4 regions of the Streptomyces sp. NPDC051738 genome follow, and region 3 is predicted to be linked to each of the others. Evidence: riboswitches for the same ligand, from Rfam matches in the RefSeq annotation. Region 3 holds a riboswitch; each other region holds the start of a gene.

Region 1 (5,715 bases), on a different contig from region 3:
TGGAGCCGGACGTGAAGTAGATGTAGGCGAGCTGATCCGGTGCGACGCCGACGCCGAGGTCGGAGTCCGGGTGGCCCTCGGCGTAGGCCGCGTCGACGGAGAGCGCCCGGACCGCGGGCAGCGCGTCGAGGGCCCGGTCGAGCATCGCCGTACTGCCCGGCTCGGTCAGCACGAGCCCGCATTCGGCACGGGAGAGCATGGTCGCGATGCGGTCGGCCGGGAAGTGCGGTTCGACGGGCAGGTACACCCCGCCGGCCTTGAAGACGGCGAGGACGGCGGCGGCCCAGTCCAGGTTCCGCTCGGTCACCACCGCGACGACGCCTTCGCGGCCGAGCCCCCGCGCGAGCAGGGCCCGCGCCAGCCGGTTGGCCCGCGCGTTGAGTTCCCGGTAGGTCCACCGCCGGTCGCCGCGTACGGCCGCCACGGTGTCCGGGTGTGCCCTGACGCGCTGTTCGAACAGCTCGTGGAAGCGGTGGTCGGGCAGCTCCCGGCGGGGTCCGGCGAGTCCTTCGAGCTGGAAGTGGCGCTCCTCGGCGGAGAGCAGGCTCTGTCGGCCGTGCGCGGCGTCCGGATCGGCGGCGATCAGCGTGAGCGCGGTGAGGTGGTAGCCCACGATCCTGGCGGCGCTGTCCGCGTCGAGCGCGTCGGTCCGGTACCGCAGCCGCAGCGTGCGCGGATCGCCGGGTCGTGGGATCTCCAGCCGCAGCACGGTGTTCTCGGCGAGTTCGGCGAGTTCGCCGCCGTCGCCGATCGGATCGAACACGGCCTCGGACGACGGTCCGGGCAGGCCCAGCTCACGTCGGAGACCGTCGACGGGGAAGTCCTTGTGCAGCAGCAGTTCCGATTCGGCCCGGTGGGTGTGGAGCACCAGCGTCCGCCACGAATCGGGTTCAGAGGTCAGCCGGCAGGGCAGCGGCGGCCCGGCCGGTACGGCGACGTAACCGGTCGTGACCTCGTGCTCGCCGGACAGGGCGGCGAGCACCTTGGCGTGCGCGGCCAGCAGCACCGAGCGCAGGGGTACCGCCAGCTCGTCCGCCAGGCGGCGCAGCGCGTCCACCAGATCCTCGGCAAGCGTCGCCTCGTGCTCGGCGGTGCGGGTCACCGGGTCGAGGGTCCACCGAGGGACCGTGGTGACTCCACCGGCGGTGAGTACGCCTCGCCAGAACTCCCGGCCTGCCGCGTCAGGCGTGGTCATGGCAGCCATGGGACCTGCCTCCCCTCGTCCTCGCTGTGCGAGCAGAGATCCTCGCTGTGCGAGGTGATCGGCCTCGCCGGATTCCCGCCCCACCACGCCTGCTGCGGGACCATCTCGCCCTTCATCAGGAAGGAGTCGGCGTCGAGCACCGCACCGTCGCCCACGGTCACGCCGTAGTGGAGGAAAGCGCCGACCCCGAGCGTGCAGTCGGAGCCGATCGTGATCCGGTCGGACTTGAAGGCTCCGTCCTCCTGCGAGTGGCACTGGATCACGCTTCCCGCGTTGAGCGTGCAGCGGTCCCCGATGGCGGCCATGGCCCGTTCCGTCAGGAAGCAGCCGTCGTCGAACACCATGCGGCCGATCCGCACCCCCAGCAGCCGCCAGATCACGTTCTTGAACGGGGTGCCGTTGAAGATCTTCGGGTACGTCTCCGACGGCACCTTCCAGTAGCGCTCATGCCGCCAGAAGCCCGGGGTGTAGATCGAGCAGAGCATCGGCCTGAGGGGATGGATCAGTGTGATGACGCGTTCGATCAGCACGAAGTACACGACGGTGAACAGCACGACAAGGAGGTCGGCCAGCACGATCCCCGACACACCGAGCGGCCCGTACAGCTCCGCGGCCGCTGAGACGAGCAGGGCGAGAGCGAAGGCGTAGATCCAGCGCGTCAGCAGGTACCACCCCATGGTGCCGGCGTTGTGCCTGTTCTTGGCGGGGAGGGCCCGCCGCAGCTGCTCACGGCTCTTGAGCCGGTCGAACCGGCTGTCCCGCAGGACCGAGCGGGGAATCTCGAAGCTGGGCGACCCCAGCAGCCCGACGCCTTCGCGGACCTCCCCGTCGACCGGCACCATGACCTTCGTCGCGAGGAGGCAGTCGTCGCCGGTCCTGCCCCGCGTGGGGTACGCGATCCTGTTCCCGAGGAAGTTGCGCGGCCCGATCGACACCCGGGACACGCGGAACGCGGTACTGGAGAAGTCGGCATTCATGATCGACAGGCCGTCCGCGACCATCGTCCCGCGTCCGACGGTGCTCAGATACGGCGTCTCGTGTTTCATCACGGTGCCGAAGTTCGACCCGGTCTGCTGGACGCGGGAGAGGTCGTACCCGAGGCCACGCAGGTAGTGGACGATGGCGGAGCTGTCACCGAACAGGCGCTTCAGCGCCTTCCAGTTGGTGAGGAGGGCGATCGTCCGGTGCACTCCGAAGTGGAAGCCGTACAGGCAGTAGGTCCTGCCCGGCGTGATGGTCAGGCCGAGCAGGCGGGGAACGGTGGCCAGGAAGAGGAGACCGGCGGGAATGGCGCCGAAGACGAGCACGAAGGACATCGCCAGGACCTCGACGTAGTACATCCCGTCGGTGAAGACCGCGGGTCCCGGCGCCAGAGCCGTGCTGAGCTGCGGGACCGCGACGAGCAGCGCGGCCACGCCGCCGACCGCGAGCGGCACGTACACGACCAGCGCGACCAGCAGTTGCAGAACGCTGTGGACCGCCCTGCGCACCGCACCGCAGCGGGCCTCGCCCACCACCTGGTAGTCCACGTCGGTCGGCTGCGCCGGGGAACCGTGCCAGTGCTCGCCGTCGGGTACCGCCTGCCCGCGGTGCAGAGCGGAGGCATGGCCGAGCTGGGCGCCGTCGCCCATCGACGTGTCGATGTCGAGCACCGTGGCCTCGCTGACCAGCACGTTCCTGCCGAGGGTGACCGGGCCCGTCTGGATCACTCCGGCGTGGGCCCGGTAGCAGGCGATGAGCGAGTCCTTGCGGATGACCGTGCCGGCGCCGATGGTGAGCAGGTCCGTGCACACGGGCACGCTCCGGGAGAGGACCAGGGCGCCGGGCCCGACCTTCGCGCCCAGGGCCCTGAGGTAGAGCAGATAGAGCGGCGAGCCACTGAACAGCGCCAGTGGATCCGACCGGACCATCGTCTTGACGATCCAGAAGCGGACGTACGCGAGGCTCCAGACCGGGATCTGCTGAGCCTTCCACCGGCCGACGAGCGTCCACTTCACAAGGATGGGAAGGACACACAGGACCAGGAAGGCCGCACCGCCGAACAGGGCCGACCGCAGGTACACGTCGAGCACACCTGATCCGGCGGAGATCCACTCGTAGCCTCGGGCGGTGCCGAAGGCGAGGACGTAGGTGTACCCCAGGAAGGCCAGGAACTGCAGCGCGCCGCACAGGAGGTACTGCCACCTGCCCGCCGGAGGCCGGGCCGGCACCGCAGCCGGGGCCGACGACTCCGGTTCCCGGACCACAGCCGACGGCTGCGTCCGGGGCATGGGCGGGGCTTCCGCGAGTGCCGTCGACAGGCTCCTGATCGTGGGGTGCCGATAGACGTCCTTCATCGACACCGACGGCAGGTCCGCACGTTTTCTGACGCGTGCGCAGAAGTGCGCCATCACCAGCGAGTCGGCGCCCAGGTCGGTGAAGAAGTTTCCGTCGACCGACACCCGCTCGGTCCGCACGACTGCGGCCAGCACGTCGGCGAGGGCTCTCTCGATCACGTCCGGTTCGCCGTGCCCGTTCGATAGGGCTGCGGCTTCCTCCGGAGCGAAAGGCAACGTTTCCACGGACTTGTTGGCCATCCCGTGGCCAGAACCACTCATGCTCTTGATTCGGCACCGAGAGGCGGACAGATCTCCACAATCGGAACTTCTTGCACACCTTCCTCCATCGGTGACCCAGTGCGCACATACAGTTGCGGTCGGAGGGCCGGGCTTGAGCCCGTCTTGGAGCGGGCGAACGACACTTTCACGCCCCCGAGGCGCGCTTGTCAGCCACCCTGTGCGGGCACTACTGTCACCACGCCTTGGTGAACGGGAAATCCGGTGTGATGCCGGTGCGGCCCTCGCCACTGTGAATCGGGAAGTCCGGCTCCAGCCCTCACGGGCAGCCACTGGGTCCTTCGGGACCCGGGAAGGCGGAGCACGGGCGGTGCTACCCGTCAGCCAGGAGACCGGCCAAGGCGCGTCAACCATCCACGAGGTGCTGGAGAGGGTCTGCCAAGCCATGCACATAGCCGAGGGTTTTCTTCCTCCGGCGCACGCGGTCGCCTGGGGCGTCGCGTCCGCTCCCTTCGTCGTCCACGGAGTCCGGTCACTCACCCGCGAGGTCAGGGAGCACCCCGAGAGCACCTTGCTCCTCGGCGCCTCCGGGGCCTTCACCTTCGTCCTGTCCGCGCTGAAGCTGCCCTCCGTGACCGGCAGCTGCTCGCACCCCACCGGCACCGGCCTGGGCGCCATCCTGTTCCGGCCACCGATCATGGCGGTCCTGGGCACCATCACCCTGCTCTTCCAGGCACTGCTGCTCGCCCACGGTGGCCTGACCACACTCGGCGCCAACGTCTTCTCGATGGCGATCGTCGGCCCCTGGGCCGGATACGCGATCTACAAACTGCTACGGCGCTACGACGTGCCGCTGATGGTCGCCGTCTTCTTCGGCGCGTTCGTCGCCGACCTGTCCACCTACTGCGTCACCAGCGTCCAGCTGGCCCTCGCCTTCCCCGACCCGAGCAGCGGATTCCTGGGCGCGCTCGGCAAGTTCGGCTCCATCTTCGCCGTCACCCAGATCCCCCTCGCGGTCAGCGAAGGCCTGCTCACCGTGCTCGTGATGCGGCTGCTGGTGCAGTCCAGCAAGGGCGAACTGACCCGGCTGGGCGTGCTCCTCACCAAGAAGCAGTCCGCGACCGAGACCGAGGCGGTGGCCCGATGAGCAAGAACACCAAGATCAACGTCCTGCTTCTGCTGGTCGTGGCCGCTCTCGCCGTGCTGCCGCTCGCGCTCGGCCTCGGGGACCACAAGGAGGAGCCGTTCACGGGCGCCGACGGTGAGGCGGAGACGGCGATCACCGAGATCAAGCCGGACTACGAGCCCTGGTTCTCGCCGCTGTACGAGCCGCCGTCCGGTGAGATCGAGTCGGCCCTGTTCTCCCTCCAGGCGGCGCTCGGTGCCGGTGTCCTCGCCTACTACTTCGGCCTGCACCGGGGACGGCGGCAGGGTGAGCTGCGGGCACTGGCCCAGCAGGACACCGAGGGCACGGCAGGTGGCGCCGCCAAGGAGTCCACGGCCGAAAGGGCCTGATCCCTCGTGCTGCCGATCGACGCGGCGGCGCACAGCAGTCGCTGGCGCCGCCGTCACCCCGTGGACAAGGCCGTGCTCGGGCTCGGCCTCACCGTGCTCGCCATCTCGCTGCCGCCGTGGCCAGGTGCCGCATTGGTCCTGGTCACCGCCCTCGCGGTCCTGCTGGGACCGGCGGGCGTGCCCGCGCGGCGGCTGTGGCGTGCGTACCGCGTGCCGTTGGGCTTCTGTGTGACCGGCGCGCTCACGCTGCTCGTCCAGGTCGGCGGGCCCGAGGGGTTCGTGTCCCTCGCCGACGACGGTGGGCTGCGCGCCGGGGAGCTGATGCTGCGCACCTCGGCCGCGTCTCTCGGGGTGCTGCTGTTCGCCTTCACCACCCCGATGTCCGACCTGCTGCCCCGCCTGGTCAGGGCCGGGGTGCCGGCACCCGTCGTGGACGTCGCC
Region 2 (5,715 bases), on a different contig from region 3:
CGCCGCGGTTCCCAGTACGGCCACTACCGCGATCCCCGCGACGAGGCCGAGCGACGGGCCGCCGCCCGACTCGTCGTCCTTCGCGGTGGCCGTCTCCTGCGCGGCCGTCTGCCGCTCGCCCGCCGTCGGTTCGTCCGCCGTCGGTTCCTTCGCCCCCGACACCTGCTCCCCGCAGCCCGACTCCGGATACCCCGAGATCGCGCACAACAGGGCGTTCGTGTCGTAGCGCAGGGGCTTGGCCACCGAGGCCAGGGCCTCTGCCGTGGTCGCGTCGGCGGCGACGCGGGCGCATGCCGTGCGGCGGGGCGGGGGCGTCTCGCCGGACGGGGCGTCGGCCTTCGTACCGAAGTCGATGACCAGCGCCACCCGCTTCTTGCCGTCCTGCGCGGGCGTTCTCGCGCAGATCACCTGGAACACGGCGGCGCCGCGCGGGAGGGCAGCATCCTTGGAGTCCTCGCTCACCGCGAAGCGGAAGCCCTGGACGTCGCCGTCGGACGGGCGGGCGGTGGAGGGGCCCTGGGTGGCATAGGTCCAGGTGTCGCCGTCGCGGTCCCAGAAGGACCAGTAGCGGTAGCCGGTCGCCTGGGCGGCCTGGGCCGCGCCGGTCAGGACGACCAGCGCGGCGCAGAGCAGAGCGAGGGTGCGGCGGATCACGGTCGCGGGTTCTTCTTGCGGGTGCTCAGCAGGAAGCCGATGCCGATGCCCCCGACCAGGCCGACGCCGATGATCCAGGTCAGGCTGACGCCGCCGTCGTCGTCCTGCTTCTCCTCAGACGCCTTCGCCGACTCCGACTCCGACTCGGATGTCGCGGTCCGCGGGGCCGGGCCCTGCGCGTTGAGCTGCTTGACCAGGTCCGTGCCGCCGAAGGCACGCGGGTCGGTGCCCGTCGCCTCGGCGGCGAGGATCAGCTGGGCGTAGGCGGCGGGGCCACTCTGGGCGGCCCACTGCGCGGCGTTCTTCTCCAGCCAGTTCAGGGGCTTCTGGGCCGCGGCCGCACCGGCCTCGGCGGCGAGCGCGACGACCGCGTCCGCCGTGTTGCCGTAGTCGGGCTGGTCCTCGGCGCCGGCAAGGGCGGACTTCAGGTAGCCGTCCTTCTCGACCGCCTTCGCCAGGTACGCGGCACCGTTGGCTCCGGCCTGCTCCGCAGTGAGGTCGGAGGCGCCCGCGCAGGCGACATCCTTCTTCTCGCCGGCCTTCACCGACAGCATGCCGGTGCCCAGCGTGCCGACGACGGCCGCCGCCGTCGCGTCCGCGTTGGCCGCGAGCTTGCCCTTCTTGTCCGGCTGGTAGGCGAAGGCACCGCCGTCCGCGCACGGCAGGGCGAGCTTCACCAGGGCGTCGGAGGGCGACTTGCCGTCCTTGCGGACCTCGGCCGGGTCGCCGCCGGCGGCGTCGAGCGCGCCGATCACGACGGACGTCGAGTTGGCGTCGCTGGCCCCGCCGGGCGTGTAGCCCCAGCCGCCGTCCTTGTTCTGCACGGACTTCAGCCAGGTCACCGCCTTGCCGATCTCCTTCTCGTGCCCGCCGACCGAGGCCAGGCCCTGGACGGCTGCGGCCGTGCTGTTGGTGTCGACCATGGTCTTCGCGTCGCACGCCTTGGCGGGCTCCGCGCGGAACGCCGCGAACGCCCCGTCGGCGCACTGCTGCCCGGCCAGCCAGTCGATCGCCTTGACGGCGGGCTGTATGCCCACCCGGCTCTGCGCGACCAGCGCGAGGGACTGGCGCCAGACGCCGTCGTACGTCGGGTCGCCGGTGCCGTACAGCCCGGCGGGGAGCGTGACGGACGGGGACGCGGACGGGGAGGGGTCGGCGGCGACTGCGGGCGCGGCAGAGGCGGTGCCGATCACGGTGACGGCGGCCAGGGCCGCGGCGCTGCGGCGGACGTACATGATCGGCGGATGCCCTTCCCTAAGGGGAACCGGGCAGCACAGGGGGGACCCCGGGCGGCTCGACTCCGTATACCTCGACGGTGCCGTGCTCCGGCCGGTTGCCGGGGCACGTGAGCCGGTCACGTATCCGTACGGGGCGATCCGGCTCACCGGCGTTCGACGACCGGTTCACGGTTGCGGGTCAGCGCCGGATTTGCACCGGCTTCCCCCTGTACGGGTGTGATGACGACGCCGTCACTCTACCCGCCCGTAACTCTGAGGCTGAGGGGCGCCTGTGCGGGCGGTAGCTTCGGGCGTGAGGGAAGCGACAGGGGGGACCGTGGGGAGACTGCTCGGGGCGGGGCGTACCGCCGACGTGTACGAGATCGACGAGGCGTGGGTGCTGCGCCGGTACCGGGAGGGGTACGGGGACGCGCTCGCCGAGGGGGTGGTGATGGGGCATGTCCGCGAGCACGGCTTTCCGGTGCCCCGGGTGCGGCTCGCCGACTCCTCGCGGACCGAGCTGGTGATGCAGCGGCTGTCGGGGCCGACGATGCTGGGGGCGCTGACCGAGGGGACGATGGGCGCGGACGAGGCGGGCGGCATCCTCGCCCGGCTGCTGCGGCGACTGCACGGCGTCCCCGCGCGCGGAGCGCAGGGCGGCCGTGTCCTGCACCTCGACCTGCATCCGGACAACGTCGTCCTCACGCCCGACGGCCCCTACGTGATCGACTGGGACAACGCGGCCGAAGGCGACCCCGGCCTCGACTGGGGCTCCTCAGCGGTGATCCTCGCGCAGGTCGCCGTAGGCGACGAGGCCCTCGCCGAACCCGCCCGCGCGCTCCTCGCCGCCCTCCTCGCCGACCCGTCCCACCTCACCGAGAGCGGCCTCACGGAGGCGCTGCGCCGCCGCGCGGTGAATCCGACGATGACCCGGCGGGAGGTCGAAGTGCTGGGTGAGGCGGAGGAGTTGGTCCGGTCGTTCATGGCTTGGGCGGGCGCGGGGTAGGTCCGGCGAAGGCCAGATGGAGGACCCGGGCGGACAGGAGCCAGGTGCCGTCCGGCGACCTGCGGAACGTGTCCTCGTAGGAGCCCACCTGGACCGGAGATCCCGGCGGCACAGGGCCGCCCTCGTGGCCGTCGACCCGGTACGTCGTGAAGTACGAGGTCGCCGTTGCCGTGTCCGGGGAGGCCACCGTGACCAGGACGTTGGACATCATGCGGCGGGAGAGCCGGTCGGCGGGGCGGGAGCCGAAGTACTGACGGAGGGCGTCCCGGCCCTTGACCAACCGTTCGCCCTCCGGCCAGGCCCAGCTGCCGTCCTCGGTGAACAGCTCGGCGACGGAGGCCGGTTCACCCAGGTCGAGGCGGTGGACGAAGTCGATGATGACGCGCTCGCAGGCGCGTTCGGCGAGCAGCCGGTCCAAAGAATCCATGGCGTTCATGGCGATCTTTATACGGCCACGTACGCCACCGGCTCGCTCCCCGCCACCGCCTCCGCCCGCCCCAGCTTCACCAGCCGCCGCAGATGGGCTTCCGCCTCCGCGATCGCGATGTTCCGTGACGCGTACGGGATTTGGTCCCAGGGCCGGTTCCACTCCATGCGCTCGGCGAGTTGCCAGGGGGTGAGGGGCTCGGCGAGGAGGGTGAGGAGGTCGGTGAGGCGGGACTCGTGATGGAGCAGCAACTGCCGTACGCGGGCGGGTGCGTCGGTGAACGCGTGCTGGTGGGCCGGGAGGATCTCGGCGGGGGCGAGGCGGCCGACGCGTTCCAGAGAGGCGAGATAGTCGCCGAGGGGGTCGGTGACGGTCGTGTCGTCGGGGTCCTCGTACAGGCCGATGTGCGGGGTGATCCCGGGGAGCAGATGGTCACCGGAGAACAGGCGTCCGTGGCCCGGGAGTCGGGCCGGGTGCTCCTCCTCCAGGTGCAGGCAGACATGGCCGGGGGTGTGGCCCGGGGTCCAGATCGCGCGCAGGCGGCGGCCGGGGAGGTCGAGGAGTTCGCCGGGGACGATCTCGCGGTCGGGCAGGGCGGGGGCGAAGCCGGGCAGCGTGCTCGGGCGGCGCGCGGTGCGCAGGGGCGCCACATGGGCGTCGGGGGCGCCGGCCGCGGTGAGCTTGGCCGCCATGTAGGAGAACCAGCGCTCGGGGTGGGTCGCCCGGGTGCGCCGTACGATCGCCGCGTCCGCCGCGTGCATCGCGATCCAGGCGCCGGAGGCCTCGCGCACCTTGGCGGACAGGCCGTGGTGGTCGGGGTGGTGATGGGTGATCACGACGCCGTGGATCTCGGCGGGCGCGGTGCCGCAGTCCGCGAGGCCCTCGGCGAGGGTGTCCCAGGAGGCCGGGTCGTCCCAGCCGGTGTCGACGAGCACCGGGCCTCGGTCGGTGTCGACGACGTACACGAGGGTGTGGCCGAGAGGGTTGTCAGGGATGGGGACCTGGATGGACCGGACGCCGCCGCCGTGGTCGTACACCTGCGCCATGGGCTCCCCAATCGCCGCGACACGTTCCGGCCGACCGGGTCACTATAACTAGAACAGGTTCCGATGGGAGCCCGAGTCACCTGGTTGCGGGGTCGCCTGGTTGCCGGGTCACCCGGGTTCGGCGTTCCGCATGCGCTCCGGGGTCCAGTACTCCCTGATCTCCTCCGGGCTCTTCGTCTCCCGGTGCACGGACACTCCGTTGCTGCTCTTCACGTCGCCCCACGTCGATGCCATCCATGCGGCACCCACGACGGCCACCGCCATGGCCGTGCCGAACACCGCCCAGTCGCGCCCGCGCGCTGCCATCCCGTGCCCCCTAGCCCCATTGATCGGCGTATTGGCCAGCGTAGAGGCGAGCTGTGTGCGGCCCGTGGACTCCTCCGGGTGGAACTGGTATCAGTTCCGTGTATCTGATGGATCGTCAGAGTCCCGCTCAGGGGAGGCAGTCGGCCATGACCGAGCTCGTGGAACACGGACAGCTGTTCATCGGCGGGGAGTTGACGGACCCCCTGGGCAAGGACGTCATCGAGGTGATCTCGCCGCACACCGAAGAGGCCATCGGACGCGTGCCGCACGCCTCGCCGGCCGACGTCGACCGGGCGGTCGCGGTGGCGCGCAAGGCGTTCGACGAGGGGCCCTGGCCGCGGATGACCCTCGACGAGCGGATCGAGGTCGTCACCCGCATCAAGGACGGAATCGCCGTACGCCACGAGGAGATCGCCCGCGTCATCTCCTCCGAGAACGGCTCCCCGTACTCCTGGAGCGTCCTCGCGCAGGCACTCGGCGCGATGATGGTGTGGGACGCGGCGATCACGGTCGCGCGGAACTTCACGTACGAGGAGCGGCGCGACGGCGTGCTGGGGAAGATCCTCGTGCGGCGCGAGCCGGTCGGGGTCGTTGCCGCCGTAGTGCCCTGGAACGTCCCGCAGTTCGTCGCCGCCGCCAAGCTCGCGCCCGCGCTGCTCACCGGGTGCACGGTGGTCCTCAAGCCATCGCCGGAGTCCCCGCTCGACGCCTACCTCCTCGCCGAGATCGCGCGGGACGCCGGGCTGCCGGAGGGCGTGCTGTCCATCCTCCCGGCGGACCGCGAGGTGAGCGAGTACCTGGTCGGGCACCCGAGGATCGACAAGGTCTCCTTCACGGGGTCGGTGGCGGCCGGAAAGCGCGTCATGGAGGTCGCGGCCCGCAACCTCACCCGCGTGACGCTGGAGTTGGGCGGCAAGTCGGCGGCCGTGGTCCTGCCGGACGCGGACGTCGAGGCGACCGTCGCCGGTGTCGTCCCGGCGGCCTGGATGAACAACGGCCAGGCCTGCGTGGCCCAGACCCGGATCCTGCTCCCGCGTTCCCGCTACGACGAGTTCGCCG
Region 3 (5,715 bases):
AGGTACAGCGGGAGCGCTGCCGCCGCTATCCCGATCCACGTACTGCGTCCGGCCGGTCCCGTTCCCCTGCTGATCACACGTTCGATCATCACACCGCGGGAACCCGCAGTTCGGCGGAAGCGGAGAACCGCCGCGGAACCGACCGGTCACGGCGTCAGGACGCGGAGCGCCCCGCGACCTCCTCGCGCACCGTGCGGGCAGCGGCGACCAGGTGCTCCAGCGAGGCGCGGGTCTCCGGCCAGCCGCGGGTCTTCAGACCGCAGTCGGGGTTGACCCACAGCCGTTCGGCGGGGATGGCCTTCAGCCCGGTGCGCAGGAGTTCCGCCGCCTCCCGCGTGCTCGGCACCCGCGGCGAGTGGATGTCGTAGACACCCGGCCCCGCCTCACGCGGGTAGCCGTGCGCGGCCAGCTCCCGGGCGACCTGCATGTGCGAGCGGGCGGCCTCCAGGCTGATGACGTCGGCGTCGAGGTCGTCGATGGCCTGGACGATGTCGCCGAACTCGGCGTAGCACATGTGGGTGTGGATCTGGGTGTCCGGCCGCACTCCGCTCGTGCTGAGCCGGAACGCCTCCGTCGCCCACGCCAGATAGGCGCCGCGGTCGGCGGCACGCAGCGGGAGCGTCTCGCGCAGCGCGGGCTCGTCGACCTGGATGACCGAGGTCCCGGCCGCCTCAAGGTCGTTCACCTCGTCGCGCAGGGCCAGGGCGACCTGGCGGGCCGTCTCGCCGAGCGGCTGGTCGTCGCGGACGAAGGACCAGGCCAGCATGGTGACCGGTCCGGTGAGCATGCCCTTGACCGGGCGGGAGGTGAGGGACTGGGCGTACGACGTCCAGCGCACCGTCATCGGATCGGGACGGGAGATGTCGCCGGCCAGGATCGGCGGGCGGACGTAGCGGGTGCCGTAGGACTGCACCCAGCCGTGCTGGGTGGCGAGGTAGCCGGTGAGCCGCTCGGCGAAGTACTGGACCATGTCGTTGCGTTCGGGCTCGCCGTGCACCAGGACGTCGATGCCGGTCGTCTCCTGGAAGGAGACGACCTCCTGGATCTCCGCCTTGATCCGCTCCTCGTAGCCGGCGGTGTCGATGCGGCCCGCGCGGAGGTCGGCGCGTGCGGTGCGCAGTTCGCCGGTCTGCGGGAAGGAGCCGATGGTCGTGGTCGGCAGCAACGGCAGGCCGAGGTGGGCGCGTTGGGCGGCGGCCCGTTCGACGTACGGCTGGGAGCGGCGGGCGTCCGCGTCCGCGACGGCCGCCGCACGGGACCGGACGGCCGGGTCGTGCGTGATCGGGGAACCGGCGCGGGAGGCCAGGTCGGCGCGGTTGGCGGCGAGTTCGGCGGTGATGGTGTCGGTGCCCTGGGCGAGGCCCCGGGCGAGGGTGACGATCTCGGCGGTCTTCTGCTTCGCGAAGGCCAGCCAGCGCAGGATCTGCGGTGCGATGTTGCGCTCCGCCGCCGCGTCCAGCGGCACGTGCAGCAGCGAGCAGGAGGCCGACACGTCGACCCGGTCGGCGAGGCCCAGCAGGGTGCCCAGGGTGGCGAGGGACTTCGACAGGTCGTTGACCCAGACGTTGCGGCCGTTGACGACACCGGCGACCAGGCGCTTGCCGGGCAGCCCTCCCACGGCGGCGAGCGCGTCCAGGTTGGCGGCGGCGGCCTGAGTGAAGTCCAGCGCGAGCCCCTCGACCGGCGCCTTGGCCAGCACCGGCAGGGCGTCGCCGAGCCGGTCGAAGTACGAGGCGACCAGCAGCTTCGGCCGGTCGGTGAGGGCGCCGAGGTCGCGGTAGGCCCGCTCGGCGGCGTTCAGTTCGGCCGGGGTGCGGTCCTGGACCAGGGCGGGCTCGTCCAGCTGGACCCACTCGGCGCCGGCCGCGCGCAGGTCGGCGAGGACCTCGGCGTACACCGGCAGCAGCCGGTCCAGGAGGGTGAGCGGCTCGAAGTCCGCGGCGACCCCGGGCGCGGACTTGGCGAGCAGGAGGTAGGTGACCGGTCCGACCAGGACGGGCCGCGCGGTCAGGCCCAGCGCCAGGACCTCCTTCAGCTCGGCGACCTGCTTCGTCGAGTCGGCCGTGAAGACCGTGTCCGGGCCCAACTCCGGGACGAGATAGTGGTAGTTCGTGTCGAACCACTTGGTCATTTCCAGCGGCGCGATGTCCTGCGTGCCGCGCGCCATGGCGAAGTAGCCGTCCAGGGCGTCGGCCTCGACGGCGGCGCGGTGCCGGGCGGGGACGGCGCCGACCATGACGGTGGTGTCCAGGACCTGGTCGTAGTACGAGAAGTCGCCGGTCGGCACCTCGTGGATGCCGGCCTCGACGAGCTGCCGCCAGTTCGATGCGCGCAGGTCGGCGGCGGTGGAGCGGAGGGCGTCGGCGTCGACCCGGCCCTTCCAGTAGCCCTCGATCGCCTTCTTCAGCTCCCGGTTCGGGCCCTGACGGGGGTAGCCGTACACGGTGGCGCGTGCTGCCGCGGCTGCGGACTTGGTGGTCACGGAGATCTCCTTCGCGAGATGAATCCCTGAGATCCCGGGGACGGGACGAGAGCGCGAAGGGGCGACGGACCGGACGGCAGCGGCCGTATGGCCGTCCGTTCGGTCGTGTACGCCGACCCGCCCTCGAGGTCACCGGGATGTCCGCGCACGAGTGGTTCGCGCGCGGGCAGTTGGCAGGTCTTCGGACTCGCGGGCACGCCCTCCTGACCGGAGGACACCTACTGGCCGTCGCTTCCCGGGCCCTGTACGTCGGGCCCAGTGCGTATGACGGCGGTCGTTCCCGCTCACCGCTGCGGGGCAGTCCCGGATTCCCACCGGGTTCCCTCTTGCGACGCATCCCGCCTGGAGGACGGGGCGAACCAGCTGCACGGATCAGCCTACCCGGCCGTACACATGGAACCCCCGGCCGCTCTTACGGCCCAGCAGCCCCGCCTCCACCATCCGCTGGAGCAGCGGGGGAGGAGCGTAGAGGGGTTCCTTGAACTCGTCGTAGAGCGACTCGGCGATCGAGGCGACGGTGTCGAGACCGATCAGATCCGCGAGCTTCAGCGGGCCCATGGGGTGGGCGCAGCCCAGTTCCATGCCGGTGTCGATGTCGGCGGCGATGGCGAAGCCGGACTCCGCCATCCGGATCGCGGACAGCAGGTAGGGGACGAGCAGCGCGTTGACGACGAAGCCCGCCCGGTCCTGGGAACGGATCACGGTTCTGCCGAGCGTGCGGGCGGCGAAGCCCTCGACCGTGGCGATCGTCGCGGCCGAGGTGTGCAGGGAGGTCACGACCTCCACCAGCGGCAGGACGGGCACCGGGTTGAAGAAGTGCAGGCCCACGACCCGGTCCGCGCGGCCGGTCGCCCTGCCGAGCCGCATGACCGGCAGGGAGGAGGTGTTGGTGGCCAGCACGGCCGCCGGATCCTCGACGATCTTGTCGAGCGCCGTGAACACCTCGATCTTGGCGTCCGGGTTCTCCACGACGGCCTCGACGACGAGCTGCCGGTCGGCCAGATCCTCCAGGTTGCCGGTGAACACCGTCCGCGCGAGCGCGTCCCGCGCGGCGACCTGCTCCAGCTTGCCCCGCCGCACCGCGCGGTCGAGCGACGCCGTCACCCGTTCCCGGGCGGCGCGGGCCGCGACCGCGTCCACCTCGCACACCACGGTGTCGAGCCCGGCCAGCGCGCACACCTCGGCGATCCCGGCCCCCATCTGCCCGCCGCCGACCACACCGACGCGCCCGACGCCCCCGCTCATGCTCCGGCCTCCGTCCGCCGCACGAGGTGACGGCTGTAGGCGTCCGGCGTGAAGAACTCCGGCAACTCGCCTGCCAGCGCGGTCCGTTCGAACAGCGCGCGGATCTCGTCGACCGGCGCCCACGGGTACTCGGCGCCGAGCGCCACGACCTCGTCGTCGAGCAGCCGCAGTACGGTCGCGCGGTCGATCACCCGATGCCGCAGCCACTGCCAGATCTGCACCCGGGCGATCTCGGCGGTGGCCGCGTCCTCCATCAGCCCATACAGCGCGACCGCGCCCTGGCCGCGCAGCCAGGCCGCGAAGTACCGCAGGGCGACCGCGATGTTGACGCGCACGCCCTCCGGAGTGGGCGGCCCACTGATCCGGCGCACCGACAGCAGGTCGGCGGCGCCGACCTCCACGTCGTCGCGCGTACGGTCGATCTGGTGCGGCCGTGCGCCGAGGACACCGTCGAACACGTCACGGCAGACGGACACCAGGCCCGGGTGGGCAACCCACGACCCGTCGAAGCCGTCCTCCGCCTCCCGCTCCTTGTCCAGGCGCACCTTGGCGAGCGCCGCCTCGTTCGCGGCCGTGTCCCTGCCGGGCACGTGGGCGGCCATGCCGCCGATGGCGTGGGCGCCCCGCTTGTGGCAGGTGCGCACGAGGAGCTCGGTGTACGCCCGCATGAACGGGGCGGTCATGGTGACCTTCGCCCGGTCCGGCAGCAGGAAGTCCGTCCGATGACCGAAGGTCTTGATCAGGCTGAACAGGTAGTCCCAGCGGCCCGCGTTGAGACCGGAACCGTGCTCGCGCAGCTCGTGGAGGATCTCCTCCATCTCGAAGGCCGCGGTGATCGTCTCGATGAGAACGGTGGCGCGGACCGTGCCGCGCGGGATGCCGAGGAGTTCCTGCGCGAGGACGAAGATGTCGTTCCACAGGCGGGCCTCGTAGCGGTTCTCCAGCTTGGGCAGATAGAAGTACGGGCCGTGGCCGGCGTCGATCTGGCGCTGGGCGCAGTGGAAGAAGAACAGCCCGAAGTCCACGAGAGCCGCGGGCACCGGCCGCCCGTCGAACTCCAGGTGCTCCTCGTCAACGTGCCACCCGCGGGGCCGGACGACGATGGTGGCGAGCCGGTCACGGTCCCCGAGGCGGTACTCCTTGCCCTCGGGGCTGGTGAAGTCGATCCGGCGCTCGATGGCGTCGAGCAGGTTGAGCTGACCGGAGACGATGTTGTCCCAGGTGGGCGAGGTGGCGTCCTCGAAGTCCGCCAGCCACACCTGGGCGCCCGAGTTGAGGGCGTTGACGGTCATACGGCGCTCGGGCGGGCCGGTGATCTCCACCCGCCGGTCGGCGAGACCCGGCGCGGGCGGCGCCACCCGCCACGTCGGATCGGCGCGCACGGCCGAGGTGACCATGGGGAAGTCGAGCGGCGCCCCACTGGCCAGCCGCAGGGCCTGCCGACGACGCTCCTTCAACAGTTCCCGCCGACGCTCCCCGAAGGCGGCGGCCAGCCGGCCGACGAAGTCGAGAGCGGCGGGCGTGAGAATCTCGTCGTGCCGGTGCCCGGCAGCGGCGAGGACGCGGACACGGTGAGCAAGTGCGGTGGTAGACATCGGCCTCTCCCGACTGGAAACGTTCAGGGCATCGCCCCTAAAGGGGCGCGGGGAACTGCGCGACCAGCCCCCACGCACCCGCAGACGACGAACCGGACCTAGTGGAACTGCTCTTCCTCGGTGGACCCGGAGAGCGCGGTGGTAGAAGAGGCAGGATTGACAGCGGTCGACACCAGGTCGAAGTACCCGGTACCGACCTCCCGCTGATGCCTGACGGCAGTGAACCCGTGCTGCTGCGCCGCGAACTCCCGCTCCTGCAGATCGACATACGCGGTCATCCCGTGCTCGGCATAACCACGCGCAAGGTCGAACATCCCGTGGTTCAGGGAGTGGAACCCGGCCAGCGTGATGAACTGGAACCGATACCCCATCGCCCCCAACTCCCGCTGGAAC
Region 4 (5,715 bases), on a different contig from region 3:
AGACGATGCGTTGACGTACGTCGGCCTCGTCGTCCGCCCAACGGGCCGCGAAGCCTGCCGGGTCGTCGTCGTACGCGAGCCGCCGCCGTACGACCTCCACCCGCTGATCCGGCTCCCGCGAGGCCGCGACCTCGACGGTGAGCCCGAACCGGTCGAGCAACTGCGGCCGCAGCTCGCCCTCTTCGGGGTTCATGGTCCCGACGAGCAGGAAACGGGCGGCGTGCCGGACCGAGACACCCTCGCGTTCGACGTACGACGCGCCCATCGCCGCCGCGTCCAGCAGCAGGTCGACGAGGTGGTCGTGGAGCAGGTTGACCTCGTCGACGTACAGGATCCCGCGGTGGGCGTCGGCGAGGAGACCCGGCTCGAACGCCTTGACGCCCTCGGCCAGGGCGCGCTCGATGTCCAGCGCGCCCACCAGCCGGTCCTCGGAGGCGCCGACGGGGAGTTCGACCATGCGGGCGGGGCGATCCGTGCCCGCGCCCGTCTCGTGCGGCCCGTCCGGGCACGCCGGGTCGGGTGCGGTCGGGGCGCACGAGAAGCGGCACCCGGGGACGACCGGGACCTCGGGCATCAGCGCCGACAGGGCGCGTACGGCCGTCGACTTGGCCGTGCCCTTCTCGCCGCGCACCAGCACGCCGCCCACCGCGGGCGACACGGCGTTCAGCAGCAGTGCGAGCCGCAGGTCGTCCTGGCCGACGACGGCCGTGAACGGAAAGGGGGTACTCACTTTGCGTTGCCCTCCAACTCGCCTTCAAGCTCTGGATAGATGGTGCGTGGCCGCCCGCTGACGTGCTCGGCGCCGGACACTGTGCTCATGCGGGGGCTCCCGGTGGCACGAAGGGCAGCCCGCGCGGTGCGCCCGACTCGATGAGCCGCCAGAGCGCGTCCGTGTCCGCGTGCTGTTCGATCAGATCGCCGAGCCGGTCGAGCTGCTCCTCGCGCAGCGCGGCGAACGACGTGTCCGGCGCCGGCACGAACCGACGGCCGGCGGCGGTCGCCACCTCGCGCAGGAAGGCCCGCCGGAACCCGTCCGACTCCAGCGAGCCGTGCCAGTGCGTGCCCCAGGTCTGCCCGACCCGGCAGCCGTCGAGGCTGTGTCCTTTGTCATCAGAGATGAACGCTTCCCCGCCTTCTACATCCGCGACCCCGTGATGGATCTCGTACCCCTCGACGGGCTCCCCGAGGGCCTCGCCGACCGGCCGCGTGAGGGTCTTCTCGCGGGCGAACCGGACGCGGACGGGCAGGACACCGAGCCCTTCGACATGCCCGCGTCGGCTCTCGACCTCGTCCTCGATGTGCTCGCCGAGGATCTGGAAGCCACCGCAGACGCCGAGGACGGGCCGCCCTTCGGCGACCCTGCGCCGGATGGCCTCCGCGAGCCCGCGCTCCCGCAGCCACTCCAGGGCGCGGACGGTCCCCCGGGTGCCGGGGACCACCACGAGATCCGCGTCGGCCAGCTCCTCCGGCCGGTCCACGAACCGCACGACGACGCCGGGTTCGGCGGCGAGCGCGTCGACGTCGGTGAAGTTGGACATCAGGGGGATCGCGCAGACGGCGACCCGCAGTACGTCCTCGCCGACGGGCGGGGCGACGTTCGACTCCCGGACCGTCCCGCGCAGGGAGACCCGCAGCCCGTCCTCCTCGTCGATGCCGAGGCCGTGCCGGAAGGGCAGGACGCCGTAGGTATGCCGCCCGGTGAGGCCGTGGAGCATGTCGAGGCCGGGCTCCAGGAGGCTGACGTCCCCGCGGAACTTGTTGACCAGGAACCCGGCGACCAGCTCCTGGTCCTCGGGCGAGAGGAGCGCCACGGTCCCGAAGAAGGAGGCGAAGACGCCCCCGCGGTCGATGTCACCCACGACGAGCACGGGAAGCCGGGCATTGCGGGCGATCCCCATGTTCACGATGTCGGTGCGCCGCAGATTGATCTCGGCCGGACTGCCGGCCCCCTCACAGATCACCGCGTCATACGTCTCCCGCAGCTCGGCGAGACAGTCGAGCACGGTCCCGAGCAGCTTCTGCTGCCGCCCGCCGTGATACCCGCGCGCACTGAGCTCACCGATCGGCTTCCCGAGCAGCACGACCTGACTGCTCTGCTCGCCACCGGGCTTGAGCAGCACGGGATTCATCAGCGCGGTCGGCTCGACGCGACAGGCCTGCGCCTGCATGGCCTGAGCCCGCCCGATCTCGGCGCCTTCCCTCGTCACGAACGAATTCAGCGACATGTTCTGCGCCTTGAACGGCGCGACCTTGACGCCCTGCCGCACCAGCCACCGGCAGATCCCGGCGGTGACGACGCTCTTGCCGGCGTCGGAGGTCGTGCCGGCGACGAGAAGCCCACCGCCCGTCATGACGTACTTCCCTTCACGATGCTGCGCGCGGCGACACAGACGCCGAGCGCCAGCCAACTGACGCGCTTCGACAGCCGTACGGCCCGCTCGATGTCATGGACGGCGACGGTCCGCCCCGCCCCGTTGAGCACGGGCCGGTGCTCGACCCGCCCGCCGTAGGACAGGGTCCCGCCCAGCCGTACGCCCAGCGCCCCCGCGAACGAGGCCTCCACGGGCCCGGCGTTGGGGCTCGGATGCTTGGTGGCGTCGGCACGCCAGGCCCGTACCGCCCCTCGGGGCTCGCCCCCGGCGACCGTCGCGAGGACGGCGGTCAGCCGCGCACCCGACCACCCGGCCACATCGTCGAGCCGAGCCGAAGCCCATCCGTACCGCCGATAACGGGGCGACTTGTGCCCCACCATGGCGTCCAGCGTGTTGACGGCCCGGAACCCGAGCAGCCCCGCCACCCCGCCGACGGCACCCCACACGAGCGCCCCCACCACGGCGTCGGAGGTGTTCTCGGCGACGGACTCGACGACGGCCCGCGCGATCCCGTCGGCGTCGAGCGCCTGCGGATCCCGTCCGCACAGATGCGGCAGCCGGTCCCGGGCGCCCTCGATGTCCCCCGCCTCCAGGGCACGCCCGATGACCCGGGCCTCACGCGCGAGCGAGGTCCCGCCGACAACGGCCCAGGTGGCGGCGGCGGTCAGCGCGACGGAAGCGGTACGGGACGGACGTACGGCCCGCTGCGCCACGGCACCGAGCGCCACGGCACCGCCCGCACAGATGGCGGTGTGCAGCGCGCCCCACCCCCGGTGGTCCCGCCACAACACCTTCTCCACGGCCCCGGCGGCCCGACCGAACGCGGCGACCGGATGCCCGCGACGCGGATCGCCGAGCAGCAGATCACCGAGAAGTCCGGCGGCGGCGCCGTACGCGAAGACGCGGTCGGCACGCATCGGGGTCAGCCGACCGTCGGTTCAGACAAGGGTCTGACGCTGCAAGTCGATCGGCAGGCGAGCATGGCGTTATGTCCTCACTCAGGGTGTCCACGCCCTGGTTCGACGAGACCGACGGCGAGAGTTCCTGGCTCCCGGGGCTATCTACCCCGGTGACAGTGGCGGGACCGCGCCGGATTCACACCGGACTTCCTCTTCTGCCGCCGTATATGGCTCGGGCAGTCCACCACGGGGTTGGAAAGGGCGTCAACTTGCCGTTGACCTGCGGTGGGGGAGTGTGCGAAGGCCCACACAGACGCGAGGTGCGAGACGGCGATCCGTCCCGCACCTCGGGTGTTCTCGTGCGCTGTCGCGTCAGGCCACGATCAGATAGATCCCGTACGCCACGGCCGCCGCGCAGGCCGCGAAGCAGGCGTACGCGCCGGTGACCGCAAGCGCGGCCGACCCGCCCTGAGCCGTGGCCTTCTCTTGGCGGGACAGGCCCGCGATGCCGAGGGTGAACAGGCCCACGAGGGCCACCGTGACCACGAGGCTGACGCCGAAGACGGAGCCGAGGGCCGCCCAGTCGATCTTCATGCTTCTACTTCCTTGGGTAACTGAGGAGGAGTGACCGGGAGGAGGTCAGACGGAGGCCTTCGACGGCGCCGGCTCGGTGGCCGGGGCCGGCACGGTGGCCGACAGGTCCTCGGTCGCCGTGCCTGCCGGGGGCGGGGTCACGGCGGCGATGGCGGTGGTGACCACGCCGGCCGGCTCGTCGGTCTCGTTGACGTTCGTGTGGTCGACGACCTCGCGGCGGGAGATCTTCCAGATGGCGGCGCTGGAGGTGATCAGGAAGATCGCGACGAGGGCGGTGCCCCAGGAGCCGAAGCCGGTCACGTACTCCGCGAGCGCGCCGACCAGGGCGGCGGCCGGGAGCGTGAGGCCCCAGGCGACGAACATGCGGGTGGCCGTCGACCAGCGGACCACGCCGCCCTTGCGGCCGAGGCCCGCGCCCATCACCGCGCCGGAGACGGAGTGCGTGGTGGAGAGGGAGAAGCCGAGGTGGGAGGAGGCCAGGATGACCGTCGCGGCGCTGGTCTGGGCGGCGAAGCCCTGCTGCGGCTGAAGGTCGGTCAGGCCCTTGCCCATCGTGCGGATGATGCGCCAGCCGCCGAGGTAGGTGCCGAGCGCGATGGCCAGGCCCGCGGAGAGGATGACCCACATGGGCGGGTCGGAGTCGGGGGCGACGGCGCCGCCGGCGACCAGGGCGAGGGTGATGATGCCCATCGTCTTCTGCGCGTCGTTGGTGCCGTGGGCGAGGGAGACCAGGCCGGCGGAGGCGATCTGGCCCGCGCGGTAGCCCTTCGCGGAGGCCTGGCCGTCGGCCTTCTTGCCGAGGGAGTACGTCAGGCGCGTGGCGAGGAGCGCGGCGATGCCCGCGACCAGCGGAGCGGCGATCGCCGGGATCAGCACCTTGGTGACGAGCGCGTCGCCGTGGACCGCGCCGATGCCGGCCGAGGCGATGGTGGCGCCGATCAGGCCGCCCATCAGGGCGTGCGAGGAGCTGGACGGCAGTCCGACCAGCCAGGTCAGCAGGTTCCAGAGGATCGCGCCGACCAGCGCGGCGAATATGACTTCGGGACGGATGCCGGTCTCGTCGACGAGACCTTTGGAGATCGTGTTGGCGACCTCCACGGAGAGGAAGGCGCCGACAAGGTTCAGCACGGCGGACATGGCCACCGCGACCTTGGGCTTGAGCGCACCGGTCGAGATGGTGGTGGCCATCGCGTTGGCGGTGTCGTGGAAACCGTTCGTGAAATCGAACGCGAGTGCGGTCACGACCACAATCGCGAGGATCAGCGAGAAGTTTTCCATTTACCCAGGCAATCGTTCGAGGTCATTGGCTGGACGAACGTAGGTAACCTGAGTGAACGAAAGGTGAACTGAGGGGGGCCGCACGGTGTCTGTGGAGAGGTTCTCTCTCGGCTGATCACCGCACGGCCCGGGTGCCGCAAGGGCTAGTAGCCTCGGGCGAACTTCTTGAGCTGGGTCATGGACCCGTTGAAGAGATTCTGGTCACCCGGCAGGCTGCCGCCGTTGTCGTACTGCCAGAAGGTCCAGAACTGCCATCCGGCCGGCATCGCCCCCGCGTTGGAGGAGTTGTAGCGGGCTATCCACAGCGCGTGATTCGAGGCGAAGGCGCGGCTGGCGCCGGTGCAGGTGTTCCACCAGTGGGTGGTCGTGTAGATCACCGGGCGACGGCCGGTGAGCCGCTTCACCTCATTGCTGAAGGACTGGATCCAGGTGACCATCTTGGCCTTGCTCAGTCCGTAGCACTTGTGCTTGCTGTACGGGTTGTACTCGATGTCGAGTGCGGGCGGCAGAGTCCAGCCGTCCGACCTCCAGCCGCCGCCGTTGCGCACGAAGTGCTGCGCCTGGGACTTGCC

What was found. A riboswitch is a leader RNA that binds a small molecule or an ion and turns the genes downstream of it on or off. The one in region 3 is predicted to bind cobalamin.
Region 1: another riboswitch for cobalamin. It lies ahead of ACIA8X_RS09965 (energy-coupling factor ABC transporter permease); the one in region 3 lies ahead of metE (5-methyltetrahydropteroyltriglutamate--homocysteine S-methyltransferase).
Region 2: another riboswitch for cobalamin. It lies ahead of ACIA8X_RS32205 (prenyltransferase/squalene oxidase repeat-containing protein); the one in region 3 lies ahead of metE (5-methyltetrahydropteroyltriglutamate--homocysteine S-methyltransferase).
Region 4: another riboswitch for cobalamin. It lies ahead of ACIA8X_RS19805 (cobalamin biosynthesis protein); the one in region 3 lies ahead of metE (5-methyltetrahydropteroyltriglutamate--homocysteine S-methyltransferase).

What each region holds. Positions count from the first base shown of each region.
Region 1 covers NZ_JBITCM010000003.1:463,093-468,807, forward strand. Annotated here, with positions in the region: gene ACIA8X_RS09955 (amino acid adenylation domain-containing protein) at 1-1,195, opposite strand, end outside; gene ACIA8X_RS09960 (Pls/PosA family non-ribosomal peptide synthetase) at 1,192-3,780, opposite strand; cobalamin riboswitch at 3,989-4,175, shown strand; gene ACIA8X_RS09965 (energy-coupling factor ABC transporter permease) at 4,205-4,906, shown strand; gene ACIA8X_RS09970 (energy-coupling factor ABC transporter substrate-binding protein) at 4,903-5,274, shown strand; gene cbiQ (cobalt ECF transporter T component CbiQ) at 5,281-5,715, shown strand, end outside.
Region 2 covers NZ_JBITCM010000016.1:24,309-30,023, forward strand. Annotated here, with positions in the region: gene ACIA8X_RS32200 (SCO2322 family protein) at 1-654, opposite strand, end outside; gene ACIA8X_RS32205 (prenyltransferase/squalene oxidase repeat-containing protein) at 651-1,889, opposite strand; cobalamin riboswitch at 2,003-2,145, opposite strand; gene ACIA8X_RS32210 (phosphotransferase) at 2,209-2,877, shown strand; gene ACIA8X_RS32215 (nuclear transport factor 2 family protein) at 2,852-3,304, opposite strand; gene ACIA8X_RS32220 (MBL fold metallo-hydrolase) at 3,322-4,350, opposite strand; gene ACIA8X_RS32225 (hypothetical protein) at 4,459-4,656, opposite strand; gene ACIA8X_RS32230 (aldehyde dehydrogenase) at 4,803-5,715, shown strand, end outside.
Region 3 covers NZ_JBITCM010000017.1:101,847-107,561, reverse strand. Annotated here, with positions in the region: gene ACIA8X_RS33735 (MATE family efflux transporter) at 1-77, opposite strand, end outside; gene metE (5-methyltetrahydropteroyltriglutamate--homocysteine S-methyltransferase) at 155-2,482, opposite strand; cobalamin riboswitch at 2,637-2,861, opposite strand; gene ACIA8X_RS33725 (3-hydroxybutyryl-CoA dehydrogenase) at 2,855-3,727, opposite strand; gene aceB (malate synthase A) at 3,724-5,322, opposite strand; gene aceA (isocitrate lyase) at 5,421-5,715, opposite strand, start outside.
Region 4 covers NZ_JBITCM010000007.1:471,476-477,190, forward strand. Annotated here, with positions in the region: gene ACIA8X_RS19795 (putative cobaltochelatase) at 1-730, opposite strand, end outside; gene ACIA8X_RS19800 (cobyric acid synthase) at 816-2,351, opposite strand; gene ACIA8X_RS19805 (cobalamin biosynthesis protein) at 2,348-3,289, opposite strand; cobalamin riboswitch at 3,388-3,528, opposite strand; gene ACIA8X_RS19810 (hypothetical protein) at 3,644-3,865, opposite strand; gene ACIA8X_RS19815 (anion permease) at 3,911-5,143, opposite strand; gene ACIA8X_RS19820 (lysozyme) at 5,287-5,715, opposite strand, start outside.